Regions from separate parts of the Paenibacillus sp. M-152 genome, predicted to be linked through region 1. Evidence: riboswitches for the same ligand, from Rfam matches in the RefSeq annotation. Region 1 holds a riboswitch; the other holds the start of a gene.

Region 1 (8,240 bases):
GACCTATGCTGAGATGAATAAAAATAGCTTAGTGATCAAATGGTATGATTTATTATCATCCGTCTTATGGGAAGAGCTTCATGAGAAGCCCAATGAACAAATTACAAATTGGTTTAAAGAGTGGCAAATGGCTCATGCCTAATTTCACGACTGGGAATCATTCTCCGTACCCGTAGAGTCCCCATTAGAAGTGTCACTTACTTCGCCTCGTTCTGTATAGAGGACCTACGGGACAGAGATATTATATTTCTTGTCTTTGTACCTGGGGAACATGGAAGCTTACCGTTGTACCCTGGTTGGGAAGACTGCTAATAGATAATCCTTTACCGTATACTTGCTTCAAACGTCGATCTGTATTCCGTAATCCAATCCCGCTATCCTGTTCTTGATGAGGACTCAGCAGACGGTCCAGTTCCTCTTGACTCATGCCCACACCATCATCAATGATCGCTATTTCTGTTCCATCCTCCCGCTGCTGAATACGAATACACAATGTTCCTCCATCTATCCGATTCATGATACCATGCCTGATTGCATTTTCTGCAAGTGGCTGAATCGATAACGGTGGCAATAGCAAGTTTATCTGTTCGTCTACTTCCCATACAATATCTAGTCTATTGCCAAAGCGTTCCTTCTCTATATAAAGATAAGATTTCAGGAGAGCAAGCTCATATTCCAGTGATACGACTCTATCCAGATTTTGAGGGTTAAAGCTTGATCTTAAATATTTGCCGAATTCCTCAATAAGATTCACCATTCTGGTGTGATCCACATGACTTAAAGATGCAATGGTATTCAAGGTGTTAAACAAAAAATGAGGTTTGATTTGTGCCTGTAACCACGCAGCCTCCATCCAAAGCCTCTCCCTTGCGGACTTTTTAACATCAGTCAAGGCACGGACCCTTGATTTCAATTCCATGGAATCCACAGGCTTCATAATATAATCGTTGGCCCCTGCAAGAAATCCCGTATATAAGTCCTCCTGCTGACTACGTGCAGTCAACAGCAACACAGGCAGCTCGGAAATGCTAAAGTATTCCCTCACACGCCGAGTTAACTCATAACCCGACATTTGGGGCATCATGACATCGGCTATTATTAAATCCCATTCCCGATGATCCAGCCTATGCAAGGCATCCTGGGCACTGGTTACAGTGACAAGGTCGTAAGGCTCCGACTCCGAGGCGAGAATGCCCTCTAACACCCTTAAATTGACCGGATCATCATCTACTGCGAGTATGGCAGATCGTGCAGAGCCTGCTGCAACTTGCATCACAGCTTCGTTCTGTAGAGCTATAAAATTAGTATCTGCTTCTTCATCCATACATACCTGCTCGTTATCTCGTGATTCGTCTGGGGTAGGTGAGGGATCGAGCGGTAGTGTGAAAGAAAAGGTTGAGCCTTGACCAAGTTCAGAACTTACACTCAAAGATCCTCCATGAAGCTCCACCAATTGCTTGCTGATACTCAACCCAAGTCCAAGCCCATCCCCAATAACCGTCAAATGAGAATTTCCTTGTTCATATGGACGAAATATTCGCTTTTGCGTCTCCTCATCTATCCCAACGCCAGTGTCACGCACCTGAATACTGGCCATTTCGCCTTGGATGTGTGCGTGAACGGAAATAGTCCCCTCAGCAGTATGTTTAACAGCATTGTGAAGGAGATTGAACAGGATTTGGATTACTCGGTTTTCATCCGCTAATACATTCGGAAAATCAGCAGGGATGTTAACTACCATGTTTAAAGGTTTCCCATCTGTCATGAATTGAAGCATATCCAATACACCCGAGGCTACAGCCTTGGGCTTCAGGCTTCTTTTTTCCAGAATAATATCCTTTTCACGTAGACGTGTAACATCCAGCAAATCATTCAATAATAAGGACATACGGCGGCCGACCGTAACAAGCAATTGCATGTTTCTCCTGTTGGGTTCATCCAGGGCGCCGCCCCGGTTCTCCAACACAGTCTGTGCTATATTGATCATCCCATGCAGTGGATTTCGCAGCTCATGAGAGGTGTTGGCTAAAAATTCATTTTTCACCTGATCAGCGCGCTGCAATCTGTCCGACAGCCTTCTCAGTTCAGCATTCGTATTAAAAAATCGTTTGAACCAATAGGATGCAAATGCCACAAAAGCCAGCACAATATCCCAAGGGTAATAGGGGAGGTCATTCGTCTTGAAAATGCCCCACAGCATGCTGGATGCGATGCTAATGGATGCTAGCAACAGAAAAATAGCCTCTTTTTGCCCTCTGAATGTTCTAAGAAAAGCAAGGGAGGGAACTGTAGCACATAGAGTAATAGCCGGTAATGCGATAAGAACCATAAGAAATGCATACAGGCTGGATGCAGGTGCAAGTAACACCAAAATCGCAAAACAACAGTGGCCTATAAAAACAATCTGAATGATTCGGGATCGAACCAACAGAGACTGCGCCAGCTTCAGTACACACATGCCTATTCCAATGTAGGAAAGGGTGGTTATCTTTAACGAAAGACCCAGATTAATGGGGAACCAGTCCAATAAAAGCTTGTCATCGTCTGTCAGGATGGATAATACCGTGCAGATTACAATTCCCGCAAAATACAGAAGCGCCTTCTTTTGTGGATTCATAAAAAATATAACGACTATATATAACCCGTGAAGCAGCAAAATAATACATACCATAATTTGCATTGCGATCGTGAAGTTGGTTCGGCTATTCACAGCATCCGCGCTTCCAAAAATGATAGGCTTCATAATTCCTCCACTAGCAGAGAAATCAAAATTGGATACTTGGATGACAATCTCAATGGCCTGCCTGTTCGCATCAAACATGGCAGAGAATGGAACAGTTGATCCTATATGCTGTTCGACCTTGCTAGAGACCTGACCACTATGACTAATTAAACGACCGTTCACAAATATGTTGGATGCCGTACTGATCTTTCCAATCCGAAGTCCGTATAGAGTGTCCTCCGACCTGTCACTCAAAATAAGCAGCCGATAGGTTCCAACGCCATATGCCTTATGATCTACAGGAGATACCGACTCACTCCATAGTCCTGGTACCTGAATGGTCTGGCGCTGCTTCTGCATAAGTAAGGATTTCAGTTCGGCAGGAGAGGATAAAGTCCCAGGATAAAACTCCCACTCCCCATTTAATGGCAGGGTCTTTATCTCCTGCAGATTCAAGCCCCTCAGATCCAGAATTCCCGCCTTGGCCCGGGGATAATCCTGATTGTGGTAATAATCAAACCACAACAAACGCAAGCCGATAATCACGATCAGGAATGACAGCGTAATTAAAAAAAAGTTCCGCTTATTCATCTACTGGTGATCCGGCACCATATATCAACGTACCGTTGCCGGGCTCTCATCTGAACCAGCAGCATTGGATGGTGACCAATCCTCATAGTTTCACAACCTTATCTACACAAATTTCATTTATCGTTCCTTAGCTCAGATTGTCCGTGCTACTCAAGCAACATACGAACCCCAGTAAGCACAATTCCAATCAGAAAACCTGTAAGCGCACCGTTAATCCGAATCCATTGTAAATCCTGCCCCAGCTTGTCCTCCATTAAAGCGATCAGTGAGGCATCATCCATTCGATTTACATTTTCTCGAACCAGATTACCAATTTGGCTATGGTTTGCTTCCACTACTCCGGTAACACCTGCTACGATCCACGAATTGATCTTGTCCAGCAGCTCCGTATTTCTCCATAAATCAGACAGCATTTGATCCAGCAAAGGTACAATGTACGCCGTTACATAACTGGCATCTTCCATGTAATCCAGCAGATTACGACGAAGCTCTTCGAGCTTATCGGATATAGCTGCATCACCTTCCCAAGAATCAATAAAGGTGTTTTTCCAGTGATTCAGCCCCTCCCTGACCGTATCTTTGGCTGCCAGATGAATCAACTGTGTGTTGAACCCATCCAGGACGGCCTGACGACGCGGATGTCCTTCGTCTCGAAGCTCCGCTACGCGGTCCAGCAAAAAGTGACGAATCATCTCGCCCATACGCTCCTCATTCAAATAGCCAAGGAAAGCGTTCAGGGCAAACTGCATAAGCCCGCTGACCTGCAAGCCGCTAACAGCCTGCATCCCCAAGGTGCCTAGCGTAACCCCGGTGTCTGACCGCATTAGCCAGGACTCCGTCTGCTCCAGCGCATAATCCAACGCCCGTTGGTCATACTTTCGCTCGCCAGCTTGCCGGGCGAGCACCTCTAGCAATGGTCCTATATCGAATTCAGTCGCCTGTCGCTTAACCCCGGTTGCGATGGCCGGGGCCAGCTCTGCCAGCGGAATCGAACGGACAAGTTGCTTGGCAAGAACATCTATAAAAGTAACCGCTTCGGGCGTACGTATTCCTTTTTCCACACTTTTCAGCACCAGCTCTGCCAATCTAATCTCGGCAATTTTAGATGCAATACTTTCTTTATGAAGCAAATTATTCTCGACCGTGTTAACCAAGGCATCGGTCAGCTTTCCCCGATTTTTAGGGAGAAGCGCTGTGTGTGGAATCGGAATGCCCAGCGGATGACGGAATAACGCGGTTACGGCAAACCAGTCTGCCAACCCTCCTACAAGTCCGGCTTCAAAAGATCCGGCCAAAAGACGGGCCCAGCCAAATTGTTGAAAAGGTAACGTAGCAGCAAAGCCCGCTCCCATCATAACAAGTGACCAAGCTGCTGCGGTTTTTGTGTTTTTTGTTTTTCCCATCATGTAGTCCTCCAAACTAACTGTAAAATTTGTTTCATTACATCTGTAGTACCATCATATCATTGCCTGTGCAGATACCAAAGGTAACCATACTCTATTGTCAACAAATTGCATGATATTTAAAATTTGCACATTAGCTTAAATTGAGTTCGCATAACCACACTTATCCATACATTTTCGTGAACAAAATCACAACAATTAAGTTACAACTATTTTCTAACAAAATGAGCCCTTTGAATCATTTTGTCGAATTATGGTCCCATTTTTCTTGCAACCTAAAGGATAAATGCCTCAAAAAGTGGAATTGCAAGATTACGATATATTCATTGAGGAAATTAATTATTTCCAACCTCATTCTTTATTCCATCAATTTAAGGAATAAATTCCAGAATGACCTTATCCTTTTCAAATAGGTGCCTTCTGGTTAATTTTGTTATATGATGTATAACCCCAAATCGATACATGAATATACTTTAATGTGATAAAATAACCTTTGTAAATGGGAACTCCGGTTCTAAAAGGATATTCATGAAACAAACTACAATTGTCTTACTAAAATTGTTCTTTTGTAAAGGAATTGGATATGACAACAAACCAAAAAAATGCCCAGTATGTCTGGAGCGATGATCCAGTTGCAATTATATGTACACCCTCTGCTTTTGCTAAAAAATCCCTCTTTTATATACAGGAAATAGGCTATTTCAAAACAGATGCTTATGTAATGGAACGGCAAAAGCTCACCTCTTTTTTGCTCCTTTTTACTCTGTCCGGGAGAGGGGAATTACAATACCGGGGCAAGGATTATATATTGAAACCTCATGATATGCTTTTTATTAATTGCGAAGAATATGTACAGTACAAAACTTCCTGTCAGAAGACATGGGAGTTTATTAGTGTGAATCTATATGGCAATCTTATTGACCATTTCTACGAACAATTCGATAAACACAATAAGCCGGTAATTTCACTAAAGGATTCAAATACAGTACTGGACAAGCTGCGTACCTTATTACATGTACAGCCAGAACGAAGCTTATCCTCTGAACTGCTCTCATCCAGGATAATCGTTGACTTGTTAACGATTATTTTACAGCACCCCTACGCCAATCCCAATGCGAATTCAGATGGAACGGCAGAGGTGCGCAAGGTAAAGCAATATCTAGATCAATCCTATTGCGAACGGATCACGCTGGATTCGCTAGCAGAAATGTTTGGTCTAAACAAGTTCAACCTGGCTAAAAACTTTAAAAAACAGATTGGCTTTTCCCCTATTGAGTATCTTATTAATGTTCGTATCACGGCTGCTCAAAGCTGGCTTAAAACTAGTGATGTAGCTATTGTGGACATCGCACAATATGTCGGCATTCCCAACACAAGTCATTTTATCAATCTGTTCAAAGAGCACATTGGAGAAACGCCTCATTCCTATCGCAAAAAATGGGGAAACCGTATAAAATAGGTCTTATGTATAATCTCCAAGCTTGCTTTGTCGATAAATAGCGAAAATTTGAGATTTAAACTTGCCTAATAGAGTACCTAACTGATAGAATAATAGTACAAGCTATTCAGGATAAATGGCAAACTTGTCGAAAGGCAAGGACGCAAAGCTACAGGGCCTTCTGTATGATGGCAGCCAGCTACCGGTTGAAGTGGCTTTTTGTCGTGCTTATTTTTCCCGAAAACTTTATACGAAATGGCAAACCTGTCGAAAGGCAGGGACGCAAAGCTATAGGGCCTTCTATTGATGATGGCAGCCTGGCCACCGAAAGGAAGTTTTTTATGGGGAAAATGATACTTTCCACACTTCTCCTATTTTTCATGCTGTCCGCAATTCTCTTAAATTCGACAATTTACGCTGCTGATAGTGTTGCATGGTTGGACCAAAACAATGTAAATCATGGGACGGTCAGTGTGCGCTACCCTGTTAAACCTAACGTTAAAACCAAGATTTTGGTTACCAAAGATGCACAAAAATACTCTTATAATCTAACACCCGGGAAATCCGAAGAAGTATTTCCTCTCCAAATGGGTAATGGGAACTATAACATCAGTATTTTGGAACAGCTTAGTGGTAATCAATATAAAGTGATAGGACAAGATACGATCGAGTTAAAGCTAAACGATAGCAAGGCAGTGTATCTTAATTCCGTTCAAAATATTAACTGGAGTAGTACTAATCAAGCGATTCAAAAAGCCCGTGAGTTAACCCAAGGTGCAACAACCGATCGCGAGAAGCTGCAAAAAATCTATGACTACGTAATTAGTCATATCAAGTATGACTCCAATCAGGCCTTTGCCTTAACGACTGACTATCTGCCACAAATTGATCATACGTTAAGCTCTCAAAAAGATATTTGTTATGGTTATGCTTCACTGATGGCTGCTATGTTACGAAGTGTAGATGTACCAACCAAGCTGGTTATGGGCAAATCTTCCTACGTGGACGCTTATCATGCCTGGAATGAGGTCTACATCGATAATCAGTGGGTGGTCGTAGACACTACAGTAGATGCAGCACTGTATATGGGTAAACAGAAATTCGAAATGGTCAAAGATCCCTCCAAATACATTAAAACAAAGCAATATTAATATCAATGTTTTAAATTCATATTTATTAAAAAATGAAAAATAGAACTATATTTCTTGAAGAGCCTTGATCACATGATCAAGGCTCTTTTTCTATCCTTGTTGAGAAATTGTTGAGATGTGGCATGTATTCTAGTCCAGGAAGACAATGAGATTTCCAACCATTATCTAATTTCGAGACAAAAGGAGGAGGTTCATCCCCGAACATGAATTTTCATAAATTCTGAACAAGTAATTAATGCGGCTAACATAGCATCATATGAATGAATGATGAATATATAAATACAGTTCTCTCGACCTCGAAGGAATAACCATTAGCCGTTAAATAAGAGTATTTTAAGAATAGGAGATTTGTTTACCGTATGAGAAAAAAATGGAATACAGCAACGGTTGCGCTATTGCTCTTTTTGCAGTGTTTGTTCAGCACAACACAAGCTTATGCACAAAATCCCGACTCTACTCTGCCAGTGACCCCAGGAACCGATCCGGTTCAGAGTGTGACTAACGATGTTTATCCAATGCCCTCAGAGCCAATTAACATCCCACCTGCTGTCCCGGCTCCAGTCCCTGAACCAACTGCTGGCTCAACTTCTGAAGTTAGGGCAACTCAAGAAAGTATTTTAACCAAGCTAACCCTTACAGATTCTACTGGAAGTGTTATTGATGCAGTGTATAATCCCGATAGCCGTATTGATATTGGTTCCGCCATCCATTTAGGCTATGAATGGGAACTGCCGAACCATACGTATAAAGCTGGAGACACCTTTACCTTTCAATTACCTGAGCAATTCCAAATTTACACAGATATTACGTCTCCTTTGACGAATACAGATGGAGAAGTAGGTCATTTTACCGTAGACCGTCAAGGTAAAGTGGTTATGACATTTAATGATTACGTAGAAAGCCACTCTAATGTCAGCGGTAAGCTAGAGATCAAA
Region 2 (8,240 bases), 870 kb from region 1:
ATGACGGGGAAAAGAACGATGCATGACCCTCTAATCTATAGTAAAATGTTGTATAATAGCGCATAGAAGGTCTAGCCAGCGAATAAGCACAAAATGCTCAATCATCGTTGGCCTCTTAAGGGTATATAAATGAAGATATCAGTGAAAACTATGAAATACAGATACGTTATGTAACTTACATAATTAATTTATGATACAAATTGTATCTTGTCAAGCGCAAAATTACTTTTCTTACCTCTCTTAACCTTGCCTTCAGGAGGAAAAACAGATGAATTATGGAACCCGCATCGCTGAATTACGAGAACATAAGGGACTAAAACAAGAGGAATTAGCGCAATCCCTCGGAATTACGCGGGCGGCTCTTTCTCACTATGAAAAAAATAGACGCAAGCCAGACTTTGAGACCCTGACTAAGCTCGCTGATATTTTCGAGGTAACCATCGATTATTTGGTGGGACGTACGAGCCACCCGACAGCAATATTAGATTCAGATGTGAGGGAATTTGTGGATCAGCTTGAACTGTCCGACGAGGGTATCCTGCAACGTTTTAACCTGACGATTGACGGACGCACCTTGTCTGAGGAAGAAGCCAAACGTTTTATCGCGTTTGTTCGAATGGAACGAATGATGGAATAAGGAACGCGCCGCTGCTTGATGTTTTGCTCAAGTAGGACCAGCAACTGAAAATTACACGCGCTTGTCTTTCCGGTACTTCGTTCTATCAGCATCGCCCTCCAGCCATTCTGGTGTCGTGATCCCACATTGGAGCAAAATGTTCCGGATGTCCAAGTGGATGGCTGCTTTGCCTGCTTTCCGTGCGTTGTCTCGAAGAAGAGGGCCATTCCCCCCTAATTCTGTTTCCTTGTTCATTCAGCACTAACCTCACTTTATTAGTCTTGGTCACCGGAAAGAAATTCCCTACAAACCATGTATGTATAGTCATGAACAAAACTATTATATATGAATACATACCTACAATGTTGTCGTCTTATGACGAGAATATAAAAGGATTTTCTTATTTTTTTCTCCATTATACGTAAAGTATTATCAATTCAGAACGATTTACAAATAAAAAAGAACCTGTCAGGTCCTATTTTCTCCTGATAGGTTCTTTTTTGCTTTCTTTCGGAATGATGTTAGATATTCATGAGGTAAGGTCCTATATGCATTCCGGTGTAACTAAGCAACCTCGGCTGCCTGAGAAACCTGAGTACCTCCGGTCGCTCGGACTTTGTAGACGTAATGACTTCCAGCTTTTACGGTGCGGTCCGTATACGTGCTTCCTTCTACTTGCGAGGCAATCACCTGATAGGCACCGTCTGTACGGTCAGCACGCAGCACATCATAGGATGATATGCCTTCTGCTTGAAGCCAATTAATCTTTACCGCCCCATCCTGAATTGAGGCTGCTTTTACCTCTGTTGGGGCAGAGGCCGTGGTTTGATCTGTACTTTTTAGTTCCAAAATATATTGTACCGATTCGCCAGGACCCAGCTTTTCTTCAAAATCAAGGGCAGGAGAAGCCTTGAGCCCTGATATGGAACGCTGCGCCTGAGTGTAGGTGGAACCCGCTCCAAACCGTTCCCCCGTGTACAAACCAGCTTTCGGCATCGTCACCCGCACACGAACGGTCTGCGTTGTGGATTCAAAATTCACTAGGTTCACCAGCAATTTGTTCGAGGTAGCGCCGCTACCTGCCAGTGGTTTAAGCTTGGATGTATCCACCGCGCGAACATAGACCATCTTATCCTTCGTCTCCTCTGGATTCAGTATGGTATAAGTCAGCGGTTTACCATGCGTAGCATACGCTAGACTCAAGCGTCTCATGATCTTAACGCGAGTGTCCTGTCCTTGCCCAAACGGATAAATTTCCGTGTTAGCCGGGTTGTGACTTTGCAGATCAAAGCCCGTTTTAAACAGCGTATAATCCTTATAAAAAGCAGCGTGCTGGATAAACATATCGGCAAACCCGATTTGCGATCGCATAATCCGATCGAATGCAGCTGCTTGTGGCTGACTAGCCCCGTAATCAGGATTGTCTCGATGCGTATCGTTAGTACCAAACTCCGTGTTTAGCATCTTTTTCGCCAGTCCGTTGCTCGAACCACCGAAGGTTTTCAAATTCTGAACGAAGCTGCCCCCGCCCTCTTCATTATACGATTCACCGTAGGCATGTCCGTTGGTCAGGTCGGTGACTTCTTCCAGCTGTTTACGCTGCGCCGGGTCCCGTTCCCATCCATCCGGATCACCGCATTTTTGCGTACCTCCGGTTTGATTTTTGCACGCCTTGGTAGAGTATGTCGGCCAGTAAGCCCAACCCGGCGCTACGGTTTTGAGATGCGGTGCCAATTGCTTGCCTTCCGTATTCAACCACTTAGCCACAGCCAGGTCTACCGCCTTAGAACGGTTAAACAATCCAGGTTCGTTATCTACTTCATAATATTGAAGGTATGAACCGTATTTTTTTACATAATCACGCAACTTTTGCTTGGCCGTCTCTGGCAGAGTACCATCTTTTTGCAGCTTGATATCACCTGTGTATAGATACAAAGCAGACGATTGCATATTATACTGCTTTAACGTTTGATAGTAATCATCCACATCTGTGCATGCCTTGCCTACATTACTGGCACAAGTTACCCTCATGACGTTGCCACTATAAGCAATTCCCAGCCATTTGAGAACGAAAGGTAGATGCTTAACTGCACCCTGATCATAATAAAATTCTTTATTATTCACATTCGTACCGGTCAGTATATATTTCCCATGTACTGGTTCGGCCGCAGGGGAAGCTAACGTCTCCAAGCTCAAGTCATCCCAAGTCCACCACACATTTTTATCTTCTGCAGAGGAGCAGTATAGGCAGCGCGCTGTCTTTAGCTTGAGTACGTTAACACCGCTTTGCAATTGTTCTTTGGGGATATACAGCTCGTAGTTATTTTTGAAGTTATAGGTACTCCCAGTACCGGATACCCCGGCAATCTGAATAATTCCAGACAGCTGGTGATTTGAAAAGACAGCCATCTGCGGCACCGCTTTGCCCGCATCCAAAATCCGAACACGGAATATCATACCATTGGGAGGAACCTGATTCAGTTTATACTGAAGTGACAGTTCTGGATTCGTGGATGCATTCAAACCTGGAGGAATATCACCACTGCTGAGCAATACCGGAACTGTTGTACTCTCTGCTTCCGACAACGCCGAGAATGTTCCTTTAGCAGAGGATTCAGTAGAAGCTGCTGCTCCAGAAATTTCGATATTATCCCTACCGACCACTCCTTTAAATTCCGCTGAAGAGTCATCCCTCTGGCCCAGCTTCCATACTGGACTGGCCGCCGCTACCTTATCCGTCTGCAATTCTGCACTTTTTGAAGGCGTGTATATAAACCAAGCGATCATGGCTAGAGCTGCGACACCTAGTAATCCGGATAATACGACCGTATACCTATGGGTCAACCATTTTTTCATCATATGATACACCCTCTCTCCTCAAAATTTATGACCGGGAAAGAGTATCTATCAAGGAAGAAACAAAGCGTTTCCGGGAACCACCGCTTTCGCTTCATGCTGACTTTCCCACATCAGACGAGCCATCGCATCGCCTTTTTCATCATAGTATTCCACTTTTAGATCTACCATTTTACCTGCTTCCAAAGCAATACTGCCTTTACGCTCTGTCCAGCTTTGTTTGAACCAACTGTCAATCACCAGCTTGCCGTCTACCCATACGCGAATACCATCATCGGATATAGTTGTAAATGTATAGGTCTCGCTGTATTGTGGTTTGATTTTACCTGTCCAGCGAACCGAGAACTGGTCGGCATTTACCTTAGGATCAGCAGCAACGGCGCGCCAGTTATAATCCAGCTTGCTGTCTGTACGGATCAAAACAGGACTGCCGTTCACATTCATATTGTTAAAATATTCGCCCCGCAGCCCGTTCACATATACTACATCAGGAACAGAAGGAGGAGTCGGAGCTGGGGGTACGATTACTACTGGCGGAACCGGGATAGGCTCACTTTGTCCCTCATCCGGTAAAGTCGGCACATCTGCCCCAGGTTGTTGGATTGCTGCCAGCCCATTTTTCACATCATCCCGTGTCAAACTCCTCGAATCGTTCATATAATCCTGTATTTGATTGGTTGTGTTATTCTCAGTCAGCATCTTGCCCCAAGTCATGGAATACACCCATTTGGGCTGTGCCTGCAACACCTCAGAGCTAGGCATCTCACCATGCTCGCCAATGGCAATCGGCTTATTCCGTGCCAACCCGAGCAGTCCTTCATAATGACTTTGCTTAAAATCATTGTTGTAGATGTCTACTGCCAAAATATCCACTTTGTCATCCCCCGGATATTTCGGGGTATACGGGACAGTGTAGGAATTGGGAGCATTGGGACTCCACACCCACAGCAGATTGTTCAACTGATGCGTGTTTACAAAACGGTCGTACATGATATTCCATAGCTGATTGAAATTGTTTTTGTTTCCCCACCAGAACCAGTCACCATTCATTTCATGATAAGGTCTCCACAATACTGGAACACCTGCATCACGAAGCTGCTTTAACGATACAGCGACCTTATCCAGATCGGCAATGAAGAGGTTATACTGCGTAGTGCCTGGTGTCACGTATTTATTGAACTCCGCCTGACTTACTTTCGCCTGCACATTGGCCCAAGTCAGCGGTCTACCCGGCAACGCTTCATGAAAAGTCATCGTCACAATGCCACCAGCTCTGCTCCAACGAATAGCGCTATCGACGACATTTTTACGTTGTGCTGCTTCTGTAGTGTCGGATTGACCAGAGATGGCTCCCATCTCATAGCCGTGCAAACCCACATACGCCTGGCTGATTTTTTGGACCTTGTTGCTTAATTCATCTGGACTTTCCAAATAATCATGCTGACCAGTGACTGTTTTCTTTCCAGAGATGCTGAGTAAATAATTGTATAGTTCACGGGCCTGAGTAGAAGCGTCCGAATTAACAGGTTGTAATGAAGCGGCATTCACCACAGACAGAGAATCACCAAAGCCGACGGGAAACAAAGAAAAAAGTATAACAACGGGGAGTACATGACGTATCAGTCGATACAGAGGAATAAAATTGAATCTCACTTTAGCTCTTCCTTTCGGTAGCCAGGCTGCCATCCTTACGGGAAGGCCCTTTAGCTTTGCGTACCAGTCTTTCGACAGGGCTGCGTTTATCGTTGGAAGGAGTTTGGATTCCTTCTTACCCTAAGTATCGACTTTTTTTTACCAAAATTTAATAGGTCATGTTCATGAATTTACAGGTTTTCGCCCAATTTCGACAGTTTGGGCCATTATTTTTCATCAAATCTTCTTTTTTACGTTTTTACGCAAATAATTACGAGATAAATTGATGACGAGAAATTTCATTCCAATCCATACAAAAGCGTACAATATCCTCTTCAACCAACTCAGAGCCAGTCTGAACTTCAATCAAATCCACATCGGTTACAGCCAAAATGCTATGCTTCGTCCCTTCAGGGATGCGAACTACGTCACCGGCCTTTACTTTATGCAGCTTCTCATTCAAAATAATTTCCGCTTCGCCGCTAATAATGGTCCAGATTTCACTTCGTTTGAAGTGAAGCTGGTAGCTGATATTTTTACCTTTGTGTACGCGGATTCGTTTGGTCAGTACCTCATTACCCTCGTCATACTTTACATAGTCTACAACCCGATACTGTCCCCAACGACGTTCTTCATACATTGGACGCTGATCATGAGCCTTGAGCACTTCCTTGATGCGTGGACTTTCTGCCTTATTGGTCACAAGAATGCCATCTGGGCTAGCGGCTACAATCAGATCATTCGTTCCAATGATCGCCACAGGAATGTCCAACTCATTAATAAGACTCGTATTGACGCAATCTTCCGTTACTACCCCTCTACCCACTTGCTGATGAGACATCTCTTCTGTGAGTGTATTCCAGGTTCCTAGATCCTTCCAAAAACCATCGTACGGAAGCACCACGATGTCTTTTTCCTTCTCGACTACTTCGTAGTCAAAGCTGATTTTTTCCAGAGACGCATATTGTTTTTGCATTTCTTCATAATTCAGCGGCAGGCCCTTGGATGCCAAAATATCCAGCAAATAGCTTAATTTGAATGCAAAAACCCCGCAGTTCCATAGAGCATTGCGTTCCATTAGACGCTCCGCCTGCTCCCGGTCGGGTTTCTCTTGAAAATGGCTCACTTCGCGGTAGCCTGTGCTACCTTGAGTGGCATCGTTTTTCGGAATAATATAACCGTATTTCTCTGAAGGATAGGAAGGGACAACCCCGATTAGTGCAAGCTTTCCTTCACTCTCCTGAAGTGTATGTTCGAGTTGGGCTACGGAAGCAAAGAAAGCATCCTCTACATAAGGATCTACAGGCAATATAGCTATAATTTCATCAGGCGAAACACCCGCAATGGAATATAGATAAGTCGCTGTCAGCGCAATCGCAGGAAAGGTATCTCTGCGTTCCGGCTCAACAATGATGCGCGTATTCGAACCGATCTGACTCTGGATCATTTCGACCTGCGCTCTCCCTGTCGCAATAAACGAGGATTCGGATAATCCGTTGTCTCCCAATTGTCTCCATACCCGCTGTACCATGGATTCCGAAATCCCTTCCGGGCTCTCCAGGACCTTCAAAAATTGTTTGGAACGGGAATCGTTGGATAACGGCCATAATCTTTTACCGGAACCACCAGACAAAAGTACGAGCTTCATAAATCTCCACTTCCTCTCTATATTGGTTGGTGATCGAATGGGGCAAGGTTGAGTGACCCGCTACGGGCTCGATTTGATCTTACGATCGCTGTTGGACCGGGATTCATTCGATTGTATAAAATCGTATCAAGGTTTGAATCCCGGTCCAAAGGCGAACGCTATCGCTTCTCCAGATTCAAATCCATTCCTGCGCTACTCAAAAAATGCATCATATCGATCATACCTTGTGGTGCAAAAGGCACGACCGGACATTATTAAGTCCGGTCAGCCTGTAAAAATCTCACGCTTTCGGGCCTTGCCCGCTGTGCTTACAAGCTTCTAGTAATCGAGGTTTCGTAACGCCTTGCCAAGATTGCCTTCGTCGACTACCGCAATGGCGTTTTTGCTCTACAGGAGCAGCATAGCGTATCCGCATGAGGCTTGCTCCGCAGGGAGCGCCGCGGTACAGCGTATAGCGCCTTAATCGGAAGGAGCGGCTCAACTATGCCGCTCCTTCTGATACGCCCTTCTACTCCCATCCCATAAGGTGGGAGATTAAACATCGTGACTTGGTGCGGCAAAAGCAGCGGAGCGGGCAGAATTGTTCTGAAGAAGCGTCAGCGTTTGCCTTTATCCCCGGATTTTAACCTTTGAATGTTTAATACAATCCAGAAAATCCGGGGGTAACAGCAATCGGAAGAACAATCTGCACGCGCAGCGCCTTCAGCGCCTCCCACATCACCACAGTCACTTTTTAATCTGTCACTTTTAAACTTCCACTTTATCTCTGTTCCACCCACTCATCCGCGGACGACCCACGGAGTAGTATTCCAGCCCAGAGCCTTGGATCTGTTCCTCGGTGAATACGTTGCGACCGTCAATCAGAACTGGCTTGTGTAGAATGGAGCCCAATTGCACGAGATCAACTTCTTCGAACTCTTCCCAATCCGTCAGCAGGCACACAGCATCGCTTCTTTCGGCGGCTTGCTGCGGGGAGGAGCACCATATAATATTCGGGTGATCTACGCGCTCCTTGAATTTATCCATCGCAATGGGATCATACAGCTTGACAATAGCACCTGCCTGAATGAGCGTTTCTACGATTTCCAGTGCTGGAGCTTCGCGGATATCATCTGTATTGGGCTTGAAGGCGAGGCCCCAAATGCCAATCGATACGCCGTTTAGCTGACCCAGCGATTCACGCAGCTTGGATACAATCATAAAGCGCTGGTCGGTATTCACCTCGACCACCGATTTTAACAACTTAAATTCATAGTCTACATTACCCGCAATTTGGATGAGCGCATTCGTATCTTTCGGGAAGCAAGAGCCCCCGTATCCGATCCCTGCTTGCAGGAAAGAGGAACCAATCCGTTTGTCCATGCCCATACCTTCAGCCACACAGGTAACGTCCGCGCCAACCTTTTCACAAATATTAGCAATCTCGTTAATAAACGAAATTTTAGTTGCCAGGAACGCATTGGAGGCATATTTGATCATTTCAGCACT

Evidence for each region. Region 1 has a riboswitch for cyclic di-GMP ahead of EGM68_RS02480 (transglutaminase-like domain-containing protein). Riboswitches for the same ligand answer to the same signal wherever they lie in the genome.
Region 2: linked by a shared signal. The riboswitch ahead of EGM68_RS06290 (glycosyl hydrolase) and the one ahead of EGM68_RS02480 (transglutaminase-like domain-containing protein) in region 1 are both predicted to bind cyclic di-GMP.

Annotation. Positions count from the first base shown of each region.
Region 1 covers NZ_CP034141.1:545,882-554,121, reverse strand. Annotated here, with positions in the region: gene EGM68_RS02500 (response regulator) at 1-142, shown strand, start outside; gene EGM68_RS02495 (hybrid sensor histidine kinase/response regulator) at 242-3,313, opposite strand; gene EGM68_RS02490 (DUF445 domain-containing protein) at 3,460-4,716, opposite strand; gene EGM68_RS02485 (helix-turn-helix transcriptional regulator) at 5,300-6,175, shown strand; cyclic di-GMP riboswitch class I at 6,283-6,361, shown strand; cyclic di-GMP riboswitch class I at 6,402-6,483, shown strand; gene EGM68_RS02480 (transglutaminase-like domain-containing protein) at 6,496-7,305, shown strand; gene EGM68_RS02475 (LPXTG cell wall anchor domain-containing protein) at 7,665-8,240, shown strand, end outside.
Region 2 covers NZ_CP034141.1:1,419,849-1,428,088, reverse strand. Annotated here, with positions in the region: gene EGM68_RS06305 (helix-turn-helix domain-containing protein) at 269-637, shown strand; gene EGM68_RS06300 (hypothetical protein) at 689-871, opposite strand; gene EGM68_RS06295 (hypothetical protein) at 1,181-3,475, opposite strand; gene EGM68_RS06290 (glycosyl hydrolase) at 3,524-5,125, opposite strand; cyclic di-GMP riboswitch class I at 5,139-5,220, opposite strand; gene EGM68_RS06285 (sugar phosphate nucleotidyltransferase) at 5,376-6,752, opposite strand; gene EGM68_RS06280 (UDP-glucose dehydrogenase family protein) at 7,500-8,240, opposite strand, start outside.